One region of the Actinomadura sp. NAK00032 genome, then DNA from elsewhere that is predicted to be linked to it. Evidence: riboswitches for the same ligand, from Rfam matches in the RefSeq annotation. Region 1 holds a riboswitch; each other region holds the start of a gene.
The links. A riboswitch is a leader RNA that binds a small molecule or an ion and turns the genes downstream of it on or off. The one in region 1 is predicted to bind cyclic di-AMP.
Positions count from the first base shown of each region.

Region 1 (5,083 bases):
CGGAGGAGCGCGCGGACACGGTCGTGGCGGACGCCGAGCGGCGGCTGGCCGCGGCCGGCGAGTCGACGGCCGCGGCGGAGAAGGAGGTGCGCAAGCTGCGCGCCCGCGCCGAGCGGGCGGAGACCGCCGCGGAGGCCGCCAAGCGGGCCGCGCGGGAGGGGCGCAACGTCGACGACGTCCGGCTGCGGATGCTGCTCGACACGCTCGTGGACGCGGCGCAGGGCGTCCGCCGGGAGCTGGCGCTGCCCGCGACCATCGTGCGGCCGGCCGACGTGGTCGGCGGGCTGGAGCCGGACCGTCTCGCGCACCGCGCGCTGCCGGGCCGGGCCCTGTCCGACGGCGACCCGCAGCTGCTCGACCGGCTGCTGGCCCTGCCGCAGGTGCACCTGATCGTGGACGGCTACAACGTCACGAAGACCGGCTACGGGGAGCTGCCGCTGTCGGACCAGCGCAGCCGGCTGGTGTCCGGGCTCGGCGGGCTGGCCGCGCAGACCCGCGCCGAGGTGACCTGCGTGTTCGACGGCGCGGAGCTGGACGCGCCGGTGGCGATCGCGGCGCCGCGCGGCGTCCGGGTGAAGTTCAGCGCCCCGGGGCAGACCGCGGACGAGCTGATCGGCGAGCTGGTGCAGGCCGAGCCGCCGGGCCGTCCCGTGGTGGTGGTGTCCTCGGACCGGGAGGTCGCCGACGCGGCCCGGCGCGCCGACGCGCGGCCGTGCCCGTCGACGCTGCTGCTGCGCCGGCTCGGCCGGTCCTGACCGGGCGCCGCCGGTTAAGGACGGTTTAAGGCCGCGATAAGGGACGGGTCGCAATCCGTGATCTTGTCGCCACGGAAAGTGGACGTTGCCTGTCGATCTCCATCAAAGAGTGACGAATCGGTTGTGACGGTTGTTGCCCATCGCTAATGTCGTCCGCTGACGTCGTGGACGAGAGGGGCGAAACCGACCGTGGCCAAAGATCTCATCGGGGCACCGGCACGCGAGCGTGACCGGAGGGGCGGCCCCGCGAGCAGAGGCGCCTCCCGCCGCCTGGCGGCCGCCGCCTGCCTGACCGTGACCGCCGCCCTGGTCTCCCCCCCGGTGGTGGCGCACGCCGACCCCAGGCCGACCAAGGCCCAGGCGCAGAAGAAGCTCGAGAAGCTCACCGAGCAGTTCGACCAGGAAGTCGAGAAGTACAACCAGAACCGCGAGAAGCTCAAGGTCGCGAAGAAGAAGTACGAAACGGCGAACAAGGCGAGCAAGGAGGAGCAGGCCACCTTCGAGCAGCAGCGCTCCAAGATCGCCCAGATGGCGGCCGCCGCCTACAAGAACGGCGACTCCACGGACGTGACGGGCTTCGTGGGCAGCAAGGACCCGCAGTCGATCCTCGACCAGGCGGCCGTCTTCTCCCACCTGTCGCACGAGCGCAGCTCCCAGCTCACCCAGTTCCTCGCCACCGCGCAGCGCCTGCGCCGCGAGCAGTCGCAGGCCAAGGCCGCCTACGACGAGATGAAGCAGAAGCAGGCGGAGATCAAGAAGAAGAGGGCCGAGCTCGACAAGAAGGTCGAGAAGCAGAAGGCGCTGGTCCGGCGGCTCGGCGGCGGTTCGTCGTCCTCCGGCGGTTCGTCGTCCTCCGGCGGCGGGGCGACCGGCGGCACCTACAACGGCCCGGCGAGCGGCGCCCCGCGCGCGGCGCTGGACTTCGCCTACGCCCAGCTCGGCAAGCCGTACCAGTACGGCGCCGAGGGCCCGGGCTCCTACGACTGCTCCGGCCTGACCATGAAGGCGTGGGCCGCGGCGGGCGTCGGCATCACCCGCACCACCAACTCCCAGTACGCCGCCACCAAGCGGGTGGCCAAGAGCAACCTGCAGCCGGGCGACCTGGTCTTCTTCAGCAGCCTCGGCCACGTCGGCATGTACGTGGGCAACGGCAAGATGATCCACGCCCCGCGCACCGGCAAGAACGTTGAGATCGTCAGCATCACCTCGGGCTACTACCTGAACAACTACTACGGCGCCGGACGCCCCTGAGGCGTCCCTCCGCGCCCCCGCCGAGGGGCCGCGGAACGGCTCCCCCCGACAACGGACCAGGCTTGACCTGGTCCGTTGTTAATTTTGGGGGGGTTTGCCTTCTCTTGGGGCTTTGGTACCTTGTCCTCACCCATCGGCGCCCTCCAGGCGCCGTGGCCACGCGACGCCCACCAGGCGCCGCGGCCCCGCGCGGCGCGTCAGTCAGCCGCGCGACGGCGGCGCGAGCCACGCGCCGCTCCCCCCTCGGGACGGCACGGCCCACGCGCCGTCCCCGCGGCACCCGCGGGGTGCCGCAGCGGTCCGCACGCGGACCGCGGCCGGCCCGGCCCACCGTGCGCACGCCCGCAGCGGCATGGCGCTGAGAGCGCGGCCACGGCGGTCCCTCGGGGCCAGCCTCCCCGGACGTCCCCCGGCAACGGGCCCGACGTCCGTGCACAACATCAGGCGCCGCTCGTTCGCACGCGGGAGACAGGTCCCGCGCCGGGCCCCATCTCGCCCCCAGGAGCGCAGCGGCAGCGCCGAATCCGCGCAGCGCGGAACCGGGGAACCACATCGCCGGAGTCCGGGAGTCCTCCCGGACGGGCATTCCGGCACCCGGGGTGAATCGGTGCGTCTCTCCCGGCCCCGTTCCGGTGGAGCCCGCCGTAGGGCCAGCTTCCTCGCCCGAACCCGTCAGCTAACCCGGTAGGCGTCTGGAAGAGCGAAGGAGAGATTCCGCAGCGTTGCCTGGGCGTGGCCGCCCATCATGCGGCCACGCCCGGACCCCCTGCGCTCCGCGGGCCCCGCCCGCCGAGCGCTCCCCATCCGAACCGGCGTGCCCGCAACGGGCACGCCACCGCCGAGTCCGCGGCCGCGCCAGCGCGCCGGACGCGGAGCCGGGGACCCATCCAGTCCCTTCACATCGGGGTGAATCGGCCTGCCCAAGGGCGGCCGTAGGGCGGCTTCCACGCCCGAACCCGTCAGCTAACCCGGTAGGCGGCATGGAAGTCGAGGAGACCCCCCGTGCCAGGCGCACATCGCAAGAAGATCCCGGGCAAGCACCGCAAGGCGAGCCCTCTTTCCCTCCCGTGGCGGACGACCGGCGGCGTCCTCGTCGGCGCCGCCGTACTCGGCACCGCCGCGGTGACCGCCCAGGCGTCCGTCCTGCCGTTCGGCTCCGCCCCCGCGGCGACCACGGCGGCCGACGCCGCCGTCGCCAAGAAGGCGGACAAGGGCTCGTCCGGAAACTCGTCCAAGGACGCCTCCAAGCGCGGGCGGAGCAAGGCGGCCACGACGCCGAAGCCGTCCGCGCCGTCCCCCGGCAAGAGCGCGAAGGCCGAGCCGGAGCCGGCCGCCGCCGGGAAGCGGGCCTCGGCCTCGCGTCCCACCGCCGCGCAGGCCATCGAACTCGCCCGGTCCCAGGTCGGCGTCAAGGAGGACGGCGGCGGCGAGACCAAGTTCCAGCAGTGGTACATGAGCACGTCCCGCGCGCAGCAGACCCTCGCCCGCGACGGCGGCTCCCTCGGCGGCTACAGCGACGCGAACTGGTGCGACATGTTCGTCTCCTGGGTCGGCGAGCAGATCGGCTTCACCGACCAGATCGGCAGCGACGCCTGGACGGTCGCCCACGCCCGCTGGTTCCAGGAGCACGGCCGCTGGGGCACCGAGCCCAGGCCGGGCGCGATCGTCTTCTTCGCCTGGGACGGCGGCAAGAAGGTCACCGACATCCGGCACGTCGGCATGGTGATCAAGAAGGCCGGCGAGGGCACCGTCCAGACCGTCGAGGGCAACACCGGCAACGCCGTCCAGGTCAAGGTGCGCTCGGCCAGTGACATCGTCGGCTACGGATACCCCGACTACAAGTCGTGACGGCCTCCCCGGCGGCGCGGGCTGCATAGGATCGCGCGCATGGAGGACGCTCGGGACCACGACCCGGAGCGGGACGCCCCCGAGCGGGACGCCTCGCGGCGCGGCGGTCCCGTCACGCGGCGCAGGGCCCTGGTCCTCGGCGCGGGCGGGACCGCCGCGCTGCTCGCGGGCGGCGGCGCCCTCCTCGGCGCGCGGGCCGGCGCCGGCGCGGCACCGGCGGCCCGCGCGGCCCGCGGCGGCGGGTCGCGCGCGGCCGGGCCCTTCAGCCTCGACGCCGCCGGGACCGTCCTCGCCAACCGCGCCCGGGCCGTGCGGACCGGCGACCGCTTCGCCTTCCTCGCCACCGTCGGGGAGGCGCCCAGGACGTTCCAGGACGCCCAGTCCCGCATGTACGACAACCTCCGCCGGCTGCCCCTCGAAGGCTGGGAGGAGCGCGCCGTCAACGTCCAGGCCGCGGCCGAGGACGGCGCCGTCCTCCGCGTGGAGGTGCGCTACCGGCTGCGGGGCTTCGACAAGGGCCACGTCGCCCGCACCCGCTACCTCGCGATGGCCCCGGGCTCCGGCACCTGGACGATCGCCGGGGACGGGACGTCCCACGGCCTCACCGACGACGCCGACATCTGGGACGGCGGGCCCCTCACCGTGGTCAAGGGCCGCAGCAGCCTCGTCATCGGCGACACGACGGGCCTCGACGGCATCGCCGCCCGCCTGGACGCCGCCGTACCGGTCGTCACCGGCGTCGTCGGCCGCGGCTGGGCGCAGCGGGTCGTCGCACTGGTCCCCGCCGACGCGGGCCTGGCGTCCGCGCTCGCGGGCCCCGGGCAGAGCCTCGGCGAGATCGCCGCGCTCGCCACGGTCGCGCCGGCGGGCGGCACCGGCCGCGGCGAGGACCGCGTCATCGTCTCCCCCGGCACCTTCGGCCGCCTCAACGGCCTCGGGCGCGACGTCGTCCTCACGCACGAGTTGACCCATGTCGCCACCGGCGGCGCCCGGGACCGGCGGACCCCGCTGTGGCTGATCGAGGGCTTCGCCGACTACGTCGGCTACCGGCGCGTCAAGATCGGCGTCCGGTCGGCGGCCGGCGAGCTGCGCCGCGAGGTCGCCGCCGGGCGGCTGCCCGCCGCCCTCCCGGCGCCGGCCGCCTTCGCGGGCGGCTCCCCGCGGCTCTCCCAGGCCTACCAGGAGTCCTGGCTCGCCTGCCGGATGGTCGCCGACCGGTACGGTGAGGC
Region 1 covers NZ_CP054932.1:3,151,597-3,156,679, reverse strand. The annotation lists gene HUT06_RS14820 (NYN domain-containing protein) at 1-755, shown strand, start outside; gene HUT06_RS14815 (C40 family peptidase) at 945-2,006, shown strand; cyclic di-AMP (ydaO/yuaA leader) riboswitch at 2,513-2,712, shown strand; cyclic di-AMP (ydaO/yuaA leader) riboswitch at 2,858-3,000, shown strand; gene HUT06_RS14810 (CHAP domain-containing protein) at 3,009-3,854, shown strand; gene HUT06_RS14805 (hypothetical protein) at 3,894-5,083, shown strand, end outside.

Region 2 (5,083 bases), 1.2 Mb from region 1:
AGTGCGCGGAGGAACTGGCGATCAAGGTCCGGCTGGACCGCCGCATCGGCACCGACTGGCGCCTCAGTGACAAGGCCGTCCTGCGCGTCTGGACGGCCGAGATCATCGAAGGCACCCCCCGGCCCCTGGAACACCTGGCCCTGCGCTGGCTGTCCCCCCAAGAGCTCTACGACGTCGACTGGCTCCCAGGCGACCGCCCGGTAATAGACGCCATAGCCCACGCCCACCTCATCTAGGCCCCACTCCGCCGACCCCGCCCCAACCGATCTGGAGTGGCCAGGCGAAGCCGGCTTCAAAGCGAAGCGAGAAGCCGATCGTGCCGCGACCCGCAAGGCGAGCGAAGACGAACCGGGGAACCTGCCCCAACGACATCAGCCACTCCCGCACCACGCGCGGACCACAAGGCACACGTCCGTAACCCAAGGTTGCGGCGACCGCCACGTTGCGATCGCGTGCGAAGCCAGGTTCAAGCGAAGCGAGAACCTGATCGCGAAGCGAGCCGCAAGGCGAGCCGGAGCGATGCAGCGATCGCCGTTTTGCCCGTGGAAGGAAGGCGCGCCAGCGCCGACCGCCGAGGGCAAAACAATAAACCCGCCGGGGGCTTCCTACCGCGCCGCAGGAAGCCCCCGACGACTGAGGGGGCCGCGTCGCGCGGCCCGGGAGGGGGGTCAGGAGATGCGGTTGGCGCCGGCGTAGTCGGAGCGGTCCGACAGCTTGGAGATCTTCACCACATCGCCGGTCTGCGGGGCGTGCAGGTACTTGCCGCCGCTGAGGTAGATGCCCATGTGGTGGAGGTTGCCGCCGAAGTAGACCAGGTCGCCGGAGCGCAGCTGGGTCCGGGGGACCTTGGTGCCGAGCTGGTAGAGGTCGCCGGTGTAGTGCGGCAGGCCGGGCTTGCCCACCTGGGCGTAGGCCCAGACGACGAGGCCGGAGCAGTCGAAGCTGCTCGGTCCGGCGGCGGCCCACACGTAGGGGGAGCCGAGCTTGCCGTAGGCCTTGCGGGCCATCTTGGCGGGCAGGTCGGAGCCCTTGATGGTCGCGGTGAGGCCGGTGCGGGGGTCGCTGGCGCGCGTGGTGGACAGCTTGTCGAGGCGCTTCATCACCTCGGTGACCTTGGCCTTCGCCTCGGAGCGCGCCTTCTTGGCGTCCTCCCAGGCCTTCTTGACCTGGGCGGTCTTGGCCTTCGCGTCGCGCTCGGCGGCCTCGGCCCGGTCGATCTGCTTCTGCAGGGCCTGGACGGCGTGCGCCTGGTTCTGGACGAGGTAGGCGCTGTCTGACAGCCCGTCGGGGGAGCCGTTCGCGCCGAACAGCGCGTCGGGGGAGCCGGCGATGTAGTTGGCGGCGGCCATCCGGCCGAGGCGCTCGCGGGCGGGCGCGGCCTGGGCCCGCAGGGTCTGCGCGGTCTTGGCGGCGGCCTGCTCGGCCTTCTGCGCGGCCTTCAGGTCGACGCGGGTCTTGTTGTACTTCTCGGTGAGGATCTCGGCCTCTTCGTTCAGCGCGTTGAGGCTCTTGCGCAGGCCCTTCTCCGTCGTCGGAGTGGGGCTCGGGTTCGCCGCGGCGGCGAGGCCGAGCGGTGCGGCGTGCGCGGCGACGGGCGCGGCGACGGGCGCGGTGGCGCCGAGGCCGGCCAGGAGCAGGGCTGCCGCGGTGGCGGTGGGCGCGACGCGCCGCCGCCGGTGGGGGTCCGGTGCCAAGCCGGTGCTCTCCTCTCCACGCACGCCTACCGGGTTAGCTGACGGGTTCGGGCCAGGAGTCGCCCTACGGCGCGTGTCGCGCGCCGATTCACCCCGGGGGTGTTGGGTCCCCGGTTCTCCCGCCGGGCGGGAGATTCGGCGTTCCGGTCGCAGCCCCGGGGGGTGGGACTCCGGACGACCGGATCTCGGGAAGATTACAAAGGATCGGCAAAGTTGGCCAATCGGGCGGGCGCGCGGCCCGGGGCGGCCCGCTCGGGAATGCGGGAGGGGTCGCGGAGCGTAGAATGGAGTGCTGCCGTGTTTCTGCGGCGACTCTCCTGAAACCTCACGCAAGGTAACCCGCATGCCCATCTCCACGCGCGACGACCTCCGGAACGTCGCGATCGTCGCCCACGTCGACCACGGAAAGACGACGCTGGTCGACGCCATGCTCTGGCAGTCCGGGGCCTTCCGCGAGAACCAGGACGTCGACGACCGGGTCATGGACTCCAACGACCTGGAGCGCGAGAAGGGCATCACGATTCTCGCGAAGAACACCGCGGTCAAGCACAACGGGCTGACGATCAACATCATCGACACCCCGGGCCACGCCGACTTCGGCGGCGAGGTCGAGCGCGGGCTGTCCATGGTGGACGGCGTCGTCCTGCTGGTGGACGCCAGCGAGGGCCCCCTCCCGCAGACCCGGTTCGTGCTGCGCAAGGCGCTGGCCGCGCGGCTCCCGGTCATCCTGGTGGTGAACAAGACCGACCGTCCCGACGCCCGCATCGACGAGGTCGTGGACGAGACCTACGAACTGTTCATGGACCTCGACGCCGACGAGGACCAGATCGACTTCCCGATCGTGTACGCGTCGGGCCGGGCGGGGCGGGCCTCGCTCGACAAGCCCGCCGACGGCGCCATGCCCGACAGCGCCGACCTGGAGCCGCTGTTCAAGGTCATCACCGAGACGATCCCGGCGCCGTCCTACGACCCGGACGCCCCGCTGCAGGCGCACGTGACGAACCTGGACGCCTCCAGCTACCTCGGCCGGATCGCGCTGTGCCGGATGTACGCCGGGACGATCAAGAAGGGCCAGCCGGTCGCCTGGTGCCGGCACGACGGCAGCATCGAGCGGGTGAAGATCACCGAGCTGCTGATGACGGACGCGCTCACCCGCAAGCCCGCCGACGAGGCCGGGCCGGGCGACATCATCGCGATCGCCGGCATCCCGGAGATCATGATCGGCGACACCATCGCCGACCCGGACGACCCGCGCCCGCTGCCGCTGATCACCGTGGACGAGCCGGCGATCTCGATGACGATCGGCACCAACACCGGGCCGATGGCGGGCCGCGAGAAGGGCACCAAGGTCACCGCGCGGATGGTCAAGGACCGGATCGACCGCGAGCTGGTCGGCAACGTGTCGATCAAGGTGCTGCCGACCGAGCGGCCGGACGCGTGGGAGGTGCAGGGCCGCGGCGAGCTGGCCCTCGCGATCCTCGTCGAGAACATGCGCCGCGAGGGCTACGAGCTGACCGTCGGCAAGCCGCAGGTCGTCACCCGCGACATCGACGGCAAGCGGCACGAGCCGGTCGAGCGGCTCACCGTCGACATCCCCGAGGAGCACCTCGGCGCGGTCACGCAGCTGATGGCGGTCCGCAAGGGCCGCATGGAGCAGATGACCAACCACGGCACCGGCTGGGTCCGGATGGAGTTCCTCGTCCCGGCCCGCGGCCTGATCGGGTTCCGCACCGAGTTCATGACCGAGACGCGCGGCACCGGCATGGCGCACCACGTCTTCGAGGACTACGAGCCCTGGTTCGGCGAGCTGCGCACCCGCCCGTCGGGGTCGCTGGTCGCCGACCGCGCCGGCGCCGCCACCGCGTACGCGATCACGAACCTGCAGGAGCGCGGCACGTTCTTCGTCGGGCCGACCACCGAGGTGTACGAGGGCATGATCGTCGGGGAGAACTCCCGCGCCGACGACATGGACGTCAACATCACCAAGGAGAAGAAGCTCACGAACATGCGGTCGTCCACCGGCGACGAGCTGGAGCGGCTCACCCCGCCCCGGCTCCTGTCGCTGGAGGAGGCGCTGGAGTTCTGCCGCGAGGACGAGTGCGTCGAGGTGACGCCGGCGAACGTCCGCATCCGCAAGGTCGTGCTGGACGCCAAGGAGCGCGAGCGCACGCGCGCCCGCACCAAGCGCGCCGGCTGAGGCCGGCCCGCCCGTCGCACGAAAGAGGGCGGCCCCGCGGTTCTCGCGACCGCGGGGCCGCCCTTCTCGCGTGCTCAGCTCACTTCAGCTGGACGGTCCCGGTGACGTCGGCGGCCAGGCGGAGCTGGTCGCCGTCGCGCAGGGGCGCCTCCACGCCGCGGGGCAGCCGCTCGCCGTTGACGAACGTCCCGTTGGTGGAGCCCTCGTCCCGCACCCAGGCGGTGCCGGACGGGTCGAGCCAGACCGTCGAGTGGCGCCGCGACACGTTGTCGTACTGCGTGAACGTGGCCGCCACCGGCGACTGCCCGGCGTCCCGGCCGAGCACGAGGTGCTGGCCGACGGACACCTTCAGCTCGCCCGTGGGGAACTGCACCCGCAGGACGGGCGTGCCCTGCTTCGGCAGCGGCCGCAGGCACGAGTCGCACTGCGCGGCGCCCGGGTTGCTCAGCACCGCCTCGCAGTACGGGCACATGAACGCCGTGCTGTCGGGGGCGGGAGGACGCTGGCCCTGGTCGTGCGGCAGCAGCGTGGCCTCACGGCCGTGCGGCGGCAGCGGCGGCTGGCCCCCGTGCTGGGGTCCGCCCTGCGGACCGCCGTGCGGGGGGCCGCCGTGCTGAGGGCCGCCGTGGGGCGGCTGCCCGTGCTGCTGCGGCGGCGGGCCGAACGCGTGGTCGGCCGGCTGCGGCGGGCCGTACTGGTCCTGCTGCGGTGCGCCGCCGTACTGGTCCTGAGGGGCGCCGTACTGGTCCTGCTGGGGGGCGCCATATTGGTCTTGAGGGCCGCCGTACTGATCCTGCTGGGGCGCGCCGTACTGCTCCGGCTGAGGAGCGCCGTACTGGTCTTGGGGGGCGCCGTACTGGCCCTGCGGAGCGCCGTACTGGTCCTGGGGGGCGCCGTATTGCGGCTCGCGCTGCTGCCCGTACTGGTCGGACGGCGGCTGCGGCGCGCCCCACTGGTCCTGCGGCGGCTGCTGCTGGGGCATGCCCCACGGGTCCGCGGGCTGCTGCCCGGGACCCTGGCCCCCGTGCGGCGGGCCGCCCTGGTGGGGGCCTCCCTGCTGCGGAGCGCCGTGCTGAGGCTGCCCGTACTGGCCGGGCGACTGCTGGGGCCCGGGTGGCGGCCCCCACTGGTCCGGCTGCTGCGGCTGCGGCGGGCCCCACTGGTCGGGCTGCTGCCCGGGAGGCGGACCCTG
Region 2 covers NZ_CP054932.1:1,940,845-1,945,927, forward strand. The annotation lists gene HUT06_RS09055 ((deoxy)nucleoside triphosphate pyrophosphohydrolase) at 1-236, shown strand, start outside; gene HUT06_RS09060 (NlpC/P60 family protein) at 669-1,694, opposite strand; cyclic di-AMP (ydaO/yuaA leader) riboswitch at 1,702-1,845, opposite strand; gene typA (translational GTPase TypA) at 2,038-3,891, shown strand; gene HUT06_RS09070 (FHA domain-containing protein) at 3,971-5,083, opposite strand, start outside.
Region 2: another riboswitch for cyclic di-AMP. It lies ahead of HUT06_RS09060 (NlpC/P60 family protein); the one in region 1 lies ahead of HUT06_RS14810 (CHAP domain-containing protein).

Region 3 (5,083 bases), 4.7 Mb from region 1:
GAGTGAAACGCCCGGAGAGTGGGGATTGGCCCCAACTCTCCGGGCGTAACGATCTACCATTGCGGCCATGGCGGACGAGTGGCCTCCGGCCGAGCTGGACTTCGACAAGCCCACCATCGCGCGCGCGTACGACGCGCTCCTCGGTGGCAAGGACAACTTCGCCGCCGACCGCGCGCTGGCCGACCAGACGGCCGCGCTGATCCCCGGCCTGCGCGAATCCGCGGTCGAGAACCGCAAGGTGCTCGTCCGGGGCGTCCGCTACCTGGCCGGAGAGGTCGGCATGGACCAGTTCCTCGACCTCGGCAGCGGACTGCCCACGCTCGAGAACACCCACGAGGTCGCCCAGCGCGAGAACCCGGACGCCCGCGTCGTCTACGTCGACATCGACCCGCTGGTCTCCGTCCACGGGCGGGCGATCCTGGCGAACGACGACGTCACGCGGGTGATGGTCGGCGACGTCCGCGACCCGGCGGCCGTCCTGTCGGACCCCGCCGTCGACGGCTTCATCGACTTCTCCCGCCCGGCCGTCCGTCATGATGGTCGGGATGCTGCACTACCTGTCGCCGGACGTAGTGGACGGCGTCGTCGCCGCCTACCGCGACGTCCTGGCTCCGGGCAGCCACCTGTTCATGACGTCCCTCGTGGACACGGGCCTGCCCCAGCAACAGGAGCTGGCCCGCATCACACGAGAGAACCTGGAAGAGGGCTGGGCGCGCACGCCCGCCGAGATCGAGGCCCAGTTCGGTGACTTCGAACTGGTCGAACCCGGCGTGACCTACACGGCCCTGTGGCGTCCCGAAGGCCCGGTCGACCCGGACCACCTCGCTCCAGGGGAGCAGCTCGGGATGGCCGGCGTCGCCATCAAGCGTCGCTGAGCTTCTTCGGCCGGTAGGCCTTGTACTCGCTGCCCGAGTCGAGCCCGTAGTCGCGCGTCCGGTAGTCGGTGCCGTACCGGCCGCGCTGCTCGAACGCCCAGTAGGACGTGTGGGCCTTGTTGGCCCACTTCTCGAAGATGACGACATGGCGCGTCGTGTTGGTGCCCTCGGCGTCCATCACGAGGTCGCCCTTCTTGAGCTCCGACATCTTGATGCGCTCGGTGAAGCGCGAGGACGTCAGGCCGACGGTGTTCGGCCCCGGCTTCGCCAGCCCGAGGGTCATCGCCACGAAGCCGGAGCAGTCGGTGCGGTAGCCCTTGTGGTAGTCGGTCTGGCTGTAGGGCACGCGGTCGCCGCTGTGCGGGTTCCAGGTCTTGGCCCGCGCGATGACCTTCGACCGCTCGTCGGTGGTGTCCGTCTTGGCGGACGTCGCGGAGCCCTTCTCCGGGTCCTTGCCCGGCTCCGGGTCGGCGGCGCGCTGCTTGGGGATGCTCTGGACGGAGGCGACGGACGTGCCCGACTCGGACGAACCGGCCGTCGCCTGGAGGGTCGTGGCGGCCACGCCGATCGCGGCCAGGCCGAGGATCGCGCCGTTGGCGCGCGGGCTCAGCCCGAAAAGCCCCGACTTCTTCTTGTTCCTGCCCGTGCTGTGCTTTCCCGTGCTGTTGTTTCCCGGGCCGTGATCGCCCGCGTTGTGATTGCCCGTGCTGTGCTTGCCTGTCAAGGGGGACTCCTTGCTTCCATTGGCCGCCTACCGGGTTAGCTGACGGGTTCGGGCGTGGAAGTCGCCCTACGGCCTGCGGACAGGCCGATTCACCCCAGTGCGAGGGTGGGTCCCCGGCTCCGCGCTGCGGCGGACTCGGCGGGTGCCGCTACGAGAATGTAGAGAGCGGCGCTGCTGTTGTAGGGCCCGTTCAAGGGCGCGGGCGGCGTGCATGGGAGGTGCCGCCGGACGACGCGTGGGGCGCGCCGCCCCCACCGGCTCGGTGCCAGGTGGGACAAGAACGCCTGGTGAGCGCCTTGGCGGGGGCCAAGCTACTCGTATCACCAAGCGAAGGCAAACTCCAGCAAAATCAAACTCCCAGCTCAGCGCCCCGAAGGCGGTTGCGGCAAGGCAATGCGCGCGTCCGGGGCGGCCGCCGCGGGACGCTGTCCTCGACAGGTCGAGCGCAGCCCTTGAAGTGCAACCAGATGGTTGCCTATCCTGGTGCCGAGTCGACCGGGAACGAGGAGTCGCCGAGCATGGACGAGGTCTTCCGGGCGCTGGCCGATCCCACCCGGCGCAAGCTGCTGGACCGGCTGAACGAGCGCAACGGGCAGAGCCTGCGCGAGCTGTGCTCGGGCCTCGGCACCAGCCGGCAGGCGGTCAGCAAGCACCTGTCCGTGCTGGAGGCCGCCCAGCTGGTGGTGGCGGCGCGGCGCGGCCGGGAGAAGCTCCACTACCTCAACGCCGCGCCGATCAACGCCATCGCCGAGCGCTGGATCAGGCGCTACGACCAGGAGCGCGCCAACGCGCTCACCGATCTCAGAACGGCATTGGAGCAGCAGCCGATGGACGGCAACGACGCTTTCGTGTACACGACCTACATCAAGTCCACGCCCGAACGGCTCTGGGAGGCCCTGACCGACCCGGCCTTCACGCGCCGCTACTGGGGCGTCGGCTTCGAGACCGACTGGAAACCGGGCTCGGAGATGACCTGGGAGGAGGGCGGCCGGCGCACCGGCGACCCCGAGCAGGTCGTCCTGGAGTGCGAGCCCGGCCGCCGGCTGTCCTACACCTGGCACACCTTCACCCCGGAATGGGCGGAGGGCGCCGGAGTGGGCGAGGACGTGCTGGCCGAGCTGCAGGCCGAGTCCCGCTCCAGGGTGACCTTCGAGATCGAGCCGCTCGGCGAGATGGTGAAGCTCACCGTCGTCCACGACGGCCTCGACGCCGGAGGCGCCCTGCGCGGCATGATCGGCCAGGGCTGGCCCGCGATCGCGGCGAGCCTGAAGTCGCTGCTGGAGACCGGCGCCCCCCTGCCCGCGTAGCGGGACGCGCCGCATGGGAGAGGGCCCGCGACCGGGCGAATCGGGTCGCGGGCCTTTGCCGTCGGGCAGGGCGTCCTATGCCTGGGAGAGCGCGTAGAGAATGAACAGGACGCAACAGAGGGTCACCGCGGCCATCGCGGCGAAGTAGGCGCCCGCCTTGCGCCGTCGTCCGACCGCCGCCGCGACGAGACCGGCGACCGGCGCGAGCGCGGCGCCCCCCAACCCGGCCCAGAACAGCGCCACGGCGGCCGACCTCCCGACGACGTTGCCCGAGGCTCCGTCGACCAGCGCGAACCCGACTCCGAGAGCCAGCGGGAAGGCGAGCCACCAGGAGGTCATGCCGACCACCACCCAGGACACGACCCGGCCCGAACCGGAGTGATCAGCAGTCGACATGCTCGCATCCTAAGCGGCCGATGGGGCCGGGGCCGAGCTACTCGATCACCAGGGGACCGACCAGGGACGGAAGCCGGGGGGACGGAAACCGGGCGGGGACGGAAGTCAGGGCGGGGACGGAAGTCAGGGCGGGGCGGAAAACGGGTGGACCGAAACCGGGGGCGGGGCTGAAACCGGTGGACGGAAAGCGCCGGGGAGTAAGTCCGCACTTCTGCTCGTTGGGCCCCGGTACGGCGGCTCACGATGTGCGGCGCGGTCATCGCAGATGATCAGCAGACCATTCTGGACGCCATGGCCTAATTGCGATATGTCAGAGTATGATCACCCGGCGGATCCCGGGTTCAGGGAGCATTCGATGACACATCGGAAAGCGGCCGTCCGCGGCCTTCTTCTCATCGCGACCGCGATGCTGGGCGCCGCGGCCTGCGGCGGCGGTGCGGACGACGACGGCGAGGTCGGCGCCGCCCCGGCCGCGACGCGGCCCGTGCCGCCGAGCCCGGCGGAGACGACCGAGCCGCCCGACACCGATCCCGGCGCCGAGCCCGGCATCCGCGGCGCCCGCGCCGCGCTGCAGGCGTTCCTGCGGGGGCAGGCGGCGGGCGACACGTCCGTGTGCCGGTACGTGGTCGAGGACGGCGACTTCGTGAACGGCCCCGCGCTGAGAGGCGACTGCCGCAAAGGGGTGAAGGACACCCCCCATCTGCTGCGGCCCCGGGAACGGCTCGCGCTGCGCCGGGTCCTGGCCACCGGCGGCAAGATCACCGAGCGCGACGAGGCGGTGCTGCCCTTCTCCGGGCTGCGCTGGACGGACGGCCACCTGGCGGAGTCGGCGCTCCAGCCCGAGTTCGTCCTGCGCCGCAACGGCGAGGGGATGTGGCAGATCGTCCGCTGACGCACCGGCGGGCCGGCCTTCCGGAGACCCCGTGGCCGGAAGGCCGTGCCCGGCCGGCGGCCTTCGCCGCGTCCCGTCGCCCCGAGGGCGCCGGGATCAGGCGCCGTACATGCGGATCCAGTCGATCTCGAGGGTCGCGTCGCGGCCGGTGTCGATGCCGCGCGCGGTCAGCTTCTTCAGCTCGGGCATCCAGTCGAGCTGGATCGCCTGGCCCATCGCGCGCGGGGGCTGCACGTCCTGCCTGGTGGTGTGGAAGTGGCGGCGCCCGTCCACATACCCGTTGATTTCCTTGGGGGTCCACTCGAGCGCGAACGTGTGCCACGTGGTGAGGTCGACGTCGGCCCGGCCGTCCAGGCGGCCCGAGTTGCCCTCGCGGCCCTTCTGCTCCGCCCCCTTCCGCTGGTCGAAGTGCAGGAAGAAGTTGGCGCCCTTCCGGAGCCCGTCGTCTCCGTAGGTCTCCATGTAGTCGATCTCGCCGCCGCCGCCCTCCGGCGCCGTGCCGCCGCCGCCGTTGACGGGCCACAGCAGCACGTTCGCGTTGTAGCAGGCGCAGGCGCGGTTCATCCGCAGCCGCGCCTCCCAGCGGCCGTACTTGCGGTCGCCGTTGCGCCAGCCGAGCCCGCCGGTCGTCCCGTCCGGTGTGCCGGTGATCCGCAGCGCCCCGTTCCGCACGGTGACCGCCTCGGGGCTGCGCCGCCCGTTGCCGGCGTGCCCCTCGCCGTCGTACAGCTCCCACGCCTCCCGGTCGAGGCGCCCGTTGAACTCGTCGCGCGCCAGCGGACGCCCCCAGCCGTACCGCTGCGCCGCCGTCGCCGCGCCGGCGGCGCCGCCGGTCTTCTCGGCGGCGCGGTCGGCCTCGGCGGAGGCGCGGGGGGTCGGCCGAGCGCTC
Region 3 covers NZ_CP054932.1:7,871,763-7,876,845, reverse strand. The annotation lists partial or broken gene HUT06_RS45720 (SAM-dependent methyltransferase) at 68-463, shown strand; gene HUT06_RS45715 (SAM-dependent methyltransferase) at 546-875, shown strand; gene HUT06_RS36150 (C40 family peptidase) at 862-1,599, opposite strand; cyclic di-AMP (ydaO/yuaA leader) riboswitch at 1,608-1,750, opposite strand; gene HUT06_RS36145 (metalloregulator ArsR/SmtB family transcription factor) at 2,118-2,906, shown strand; gene HUT06_RS36140 (hypothetical protein) at 2,982-3,302, opposite strand; gene HUT06_RS36135 (hypothetical protein) at 3,658-4,194, shown strand; gene HUT06_RS36130 (glycoside hydrolase family 16 protein) at 4,291-5,083, opposite strand, start outside.
Region 3: another riboswitch for cyclic di-AMP. It lies ahead of HUT06_RS36150 (C40 family peptidase); the one in region 1 lies ahead of HUT06_RS14810 (CHAP domain-containing protein).

Region 4 (5,083 bases), 660 kb from region 1:
GCCGCCCGCCGCGCCGCCCGGACGCGGCGCCAGGCGAGCCGCCCCGCCGCCGAGCGGGCGCCGCGCAGCGCGGCGGCCCTCGCGAGCCGCGCCCACGGGTTCGCCGTCTCCAGCGTGAACGCCAGGTCCCCGCGGCCGGTGAGGCGCGACCGGAGGCTGTCTCCGGCAAGCCGCGTCAGCCGGGGCCGGACGGGCAGCGCGACGCCCTCCAGCGGCGGCGATCCGGGGCCCTCGCCGAGGCGGCAGACCATGTCCTCGCCGTCCGCCCGGACGCGGAGCCACGCGTCCCAGACGGGGTCGGCGAACCCGATCGGCCTGATCCCGGCGGCCGGGTCGAACTCCGCCCGCCAGGCCAGGCGGTCGCCCTCGTGCCGGACGGCGGCGCGGATCCGCGCCCGGCGGGACCCGCGGCGCCGGTCGCGCAACTCCAGCGTCCCGGCGAGCTCGGCGGCCGGCGGGATCCGGCGCAGCGGGTTCGGCACGTGCCCGGCGATCAGGGCGCGGCCGCCGCGCACCTCCAGCCGCGTCACGGTCCCGGCCGGGCACAGCTCCCGCAGCGGCCGGACGTGGAAGCCGAGGCCGGTGACGTCCAGGATCCGGCGGCCGAGCCGCCCGCGCGGCCCGCCCTCGCCCCAGAAGACCCGCCCGTCCCGCTCCACCAGCCGGGCGCGGAGCACGGGCCGCCGCGGTGGCCGGTACTCGGCGGCGGCCAGCGCCCCCGCGTGGTCGCCCTCGCGGACCAGGTACGCGGCGATCGCGGACAGCGGGTTGGCCAGCTCGAACACGCGCGGGTCGAGCTCGGCCAGGTAGCCGGCCGCCAGCTCCAGGAACCGGTCCCGGTGGGCGGGGTCGCGCCCGCGCAGTTCCCGCAGGTAGAGCAGCAGGTCGTGGTTGACGAACTTCACGTCCTTGGCGCGCCCGAGATCGTGCGCGCCGCGCAGCGCGAACAGCATGTCGATGCGCCGGTGGATCTCCAGCCGGTCGGCGAAGTTGGCCGGGTCCGCCCGCCGGTTGGAGATCGACGGCGCGCCCGTCCGCCGCCGGACGAGCCAGCGGTAGACGCGGTGCGGGATCACCGCGGTCCGCTCCGCCGCCAGGTAGGCCTCGGCGGTGAACAGCAGGTCCTCGTAGTGCAGCCGCTCGACGAACCGCAGGCCGTGCTCCTCCAGGAAGCCGCGCCGGTACGCCTTGTTGGTGGAGAGGGTGTCGTAGAGGAGGTCGGGGTTCTCGCGCAGCGAGCCGTACACGGCGCTGCGTTCGTACAGCCACGGGTACCAGGGGCGGACGCGCCCCTTCGCGCCTTCAGGCAGGTCCAGGAAGACCCGCTCGCACAGCCCGGAGACCAGGTCGGCGCCGGTGTCCTCGGCGATGGCGAGCAGGTTGAGGCAGGCGTGCCGGTCCAGCAGGTCGTCGCTGTCGAGGAACATCACGTACCGGCCGGACGAGGCGTCCACGCCGGCGTTGCGGGGCCGGCCGCAGCCGCCGGAGTTGACCGGCAGGTGCACCGCCCGGACCCGGCCCGGCCGCGCCGCGGCGAGCCGCTCGGCGACCTCCCCGGTGCCGTCGGTGCTGGCGTCGTCGACGATCACGGTCTCGACGCCGCCCAGGGACTGCTCCAGCGTCGAGGCGACCGCATGGGGGAGCCGCCGGGCGTCGTTGTAGGCGATCACCACCACGCTGACATCCGGGCGCACCCGCTCGGCCTCCCCTCACCGGTTCCCGCTCGCACCGGCCCGGCCGCCGGGAGCCGGAGGCCGGTCGGACGTTGCCAGGGATTCCTATCCAGGAACGCCCCAGTGAGGCCCAGGGGGCGTCAAAGGCTGTCATTGCTTCCCATTACCCGCCTACAACGGAGACTTAGGACACACCCTCAAGGAACGCCCGAAGGCGCCCGGCCGGAGCCGGGCGCCTTCGATCCGTACGCTCTGGGAGGCGCGTCAGGACGCGTAGTCGGGGTAGCCGTAGCCGACGACCTCGGACTTGTCGCGGACCTTCTTCTGCACCTCGTTGTCGCTGTTGCCCTCGACCGTGCTGATCTTGCCGTTGCCGTTGTCCTTCACGACGAGGCCGACATGGTCGATGTCGCCGATGCTGCCGTTCGAGCCGTCCTTCCAGTCGAAGAACACCACGGCGCCCGGCTTGGGCTTGTCGCCCCAGCGGTCGGTCTTCTTGAACCAGGTGGCGTGCTGGACGGTGTAGGCGTCCCAGCCCATGTTCTTCACGCCGGTGTGGGCCCCGACCCAGGACACGAACATGTCGCACCACTGGGCGCCGTTGTAGGCCTTGACCGAGAAGCCGCCGTCGCGCTGGGCGGTGGCCTTGGCGTGCGGGGTCGAGGTGTACCACTCGTGGAACTTGGTCTGGCCGCCCTTGCCCTCGCTGATGCCGACCTGCTTCTTGGCGAGGTCGATCACCTCGGAGGCCTTGACCGGGCGCGGCGCGACGCCCCAGCCGGCCTCGCGGGCCTCGGCCTGGGTCATGCCCGCGGACTGCTTCGACGCGGTGCCCTGCTCGGCCACCGCGGCCGCCTTCGCCTGGGCCGGGGTCTCGGCCGCGGCGCTGCCGCCGGCGAGGGGGTTGAGGACGGCGAGCCCGACGGCTCCGGTGAGCACGGCGCCCACGGCGACACCGACGGCCTTGTCCTCGGGGGAGAAGCGGTTGAGCGAAAGTCGATCGAAACGACCGGTCATGCAGGGAATCTCCTATCTTCCATGACGCCTACCGGGTTAGCTGACGGATTCGGGCATGGAAGCAGCCCTACGGCGCGGCTCTGGGTCGCGCCGATTCACCCCTGGAACATTGGGTCCCCGGCTCCGTCCGGTCGCTGTCGACCGGGACGGACTCGGCCTCGCACCGCACTCTGCGGCGCAGACTTATCGGATGTATCTCAGTGACTGATCTCTGAGGGGCGCGCATCGTCTGGCGCGCATCGCGTGCGGATTCCGCTCCGCGATCCTCGGCCGTCCAGAGAACGGACGACCGGCGGCAACGCATGGGGTGCGCTGCGGGATTCCGGATAGAAGGTACCAACCTTCTGCGGAAAAGCAAACCAGGCACAAAACTCTGTCTTGCCTGCTCAAAGCCCTTCCAAGGATCCTTCAACACCGTCAGGGCGCGGCATCTTCCCGATCTTTCCCGAACTGGCCCTCAGCCCTTTGCCCATGGGCCTTACCGGCGATGACCAAAAGGTAAAGAAACCCGGGGAGCCCCGGCGGCCGCCTGCCCCGGGGCCGCCCTTCACAGGGCCCCTGGGGCGTCCTCCTGCGGTCTAGCTCACAGGCCCCGCCCACCCCGGGATCCGGGTGCGCTTCGTCACTCGACCCGCAGCGCGAACAGCGTGGTGTCGTCCGCCGCCCGGTCGTGCTCCATCCGCGCCAGGACCTCGTCCAGCACCCGGTCGGGGCGGGTCGAGCCGTCCCGCAGGATGCCGGTGAGGCGCTCGATGCGCTCGTCCAGGTCGGCGTCCCTGCGCTCCACCAGGCCGTCGGTGTAGAGGAACAGCATGTCCCCGGGGTCGAGCTCGGTGGTGATCGTCGTGTACTGCCAGCCGGGCATCGCGCCGAGCATCGGGTCGCGGACGACCTCCAGCGGCGCCGCCCACCCGTCCCGGACCAGGATCGGCGGCGGATGGCCCGCGCACGTCCACTCCAGCACCCGGCGGGCCGGGTCGAAATGCCCGACGATCGCGGTGCCCGTCGCCGGCGGGTCCATGTTGCCGACCAGCTCGTTCAGCCAGCCCACCAGCCGCCCCGCCGGCTCGCCCGTGCACGCGAGGCCCAGCAGCCCGTTCCGCGTGCGCGCCATCGCGGCCGCCGCCGGCAGCCCGTGCCCGGCCGCGTCGCCGATCGCGAACACGGCCCGCCCGTCCGGCAGCACCCGCGTCGCGAACCAGTCCCCGCCGATGCGGGCGGTGCTCTCCGCCGCCAGGCTGCGCAGCGCCACCGACAGGCCCGGCAGCTCCTCGATCTCGTCCTCGTCCGGCAGGATCGCGCGGCGCAGCGTCACCGCGACCCGCCGCTCCTGCGCCGTCCGCGCCTGCTGCTTGAGCATCTGCCGCCGCGTCTCGGCCAGCGCCCGCTCCACCCCGCGCCGCCGGGTGATGTCCTGCGAGACGATGTTGATCGAGACCGGCAGCCCGGAGTCGCCCAGCACCGGCTCGGCGAACAGCCACAGGTGCCGCGGCGTCCCGTCCGGCGCGATCACCCGGTGCTCGGCCTCCACCGGCTCCTTGCGGGAGAACATCGTCTGGACGGCCTCCTCCATCAGCGGGAGGTCGTCGTCCGCCACGACCTTCGGCAGGTCGTGCGGCATCGGCGGCACCTCCTCGGGGTCGAGGCCGTAGTTGGCCAGCATCTGCGGCGTCCAGTCCGCCTCGCCGGTCGCGAGGTCCCACTCCCCGAAGCCGATCAGCGCCAGCCGCTCCACCCGCTCCATCCGCCGCGCGACGCGGTCCTCGGCGAAGTGGTACCGCCACGTGACGCACACCCCGGTCGACACCCGCACGCACCGCACGCTCATCCGGGACGAGCGGGACAGCCCCCGCTGCGCCGTGGTGTAGGAGAACGAGTCGCGCTCCAGCCGCGTCCCCGTCTCCCACACCTCCACGTACTCCTCGAACAGCCCGCTGAGGACCGCCCCCGGATCCGTGCGCAGCAGCCGGAGCCCGGTCAGCTCCTCCCTGCCGCGCCCGAACATGTCCTTGGCCACACCGTTGAGATCGGCGTACAGGAAGTCCGCCACAGCCCCATCGGGGCCCATGACCGGCACCAGGTGGGCGCAGGAGTCGAGCGTCCCGTCCAGCAGCGCCCGCGCCAGGGCGTCGTCCCCCACCTCGGCGAGGATCTCCGCATCGCCCGCCGTGTCCTCCGCCATCACCCGGCGCAGGACCTCCTCCGCCTCCGACAGCACCGCCTGGCGCTCCGCCGCGCCGCCCTCGTCCCGCGGCGCGCGGCGCCCCGCGAGCACGGCCCCGACCGGCCCGTCCCCGCTGTCCTTGACCAGCAGGGACGCCGCTTCGGCCAGGTCCATCTCCAGGTCGCGGGCAAGCCAGATCAGATGCTGCAGCGCCTCCCCCGGCGGGACG
Region 4 covers NZ_CP054932.1:3,809,173-3,814,255, reverse strand. The annotation lists gene HUT06_RS17810 (CDP-glycerol glycerophosphotransferase family protein) at 1-1,694, opposite strand, end outside; gene HUT06_RS17805 (CHAP domain-containing protein) at 1,938-2,690, opposite strand; cyclic di-AMP (ydaO/yuaA leader) riboswitch at 2,701-2,858, opposite strand; gene HUT06_RS17800 (PP2C family protein-serine/threonine phosphatase) at 3,313-5,083, opposite strand, start outside.
Region 4: another riboswitch for cyclic di-AMP. It lies ahead of HUT06_RS17805 (CHAP domain-containing protein); the one in region 1 lies ahead of HUT06_RS14810 (CHAP domain-containing protein).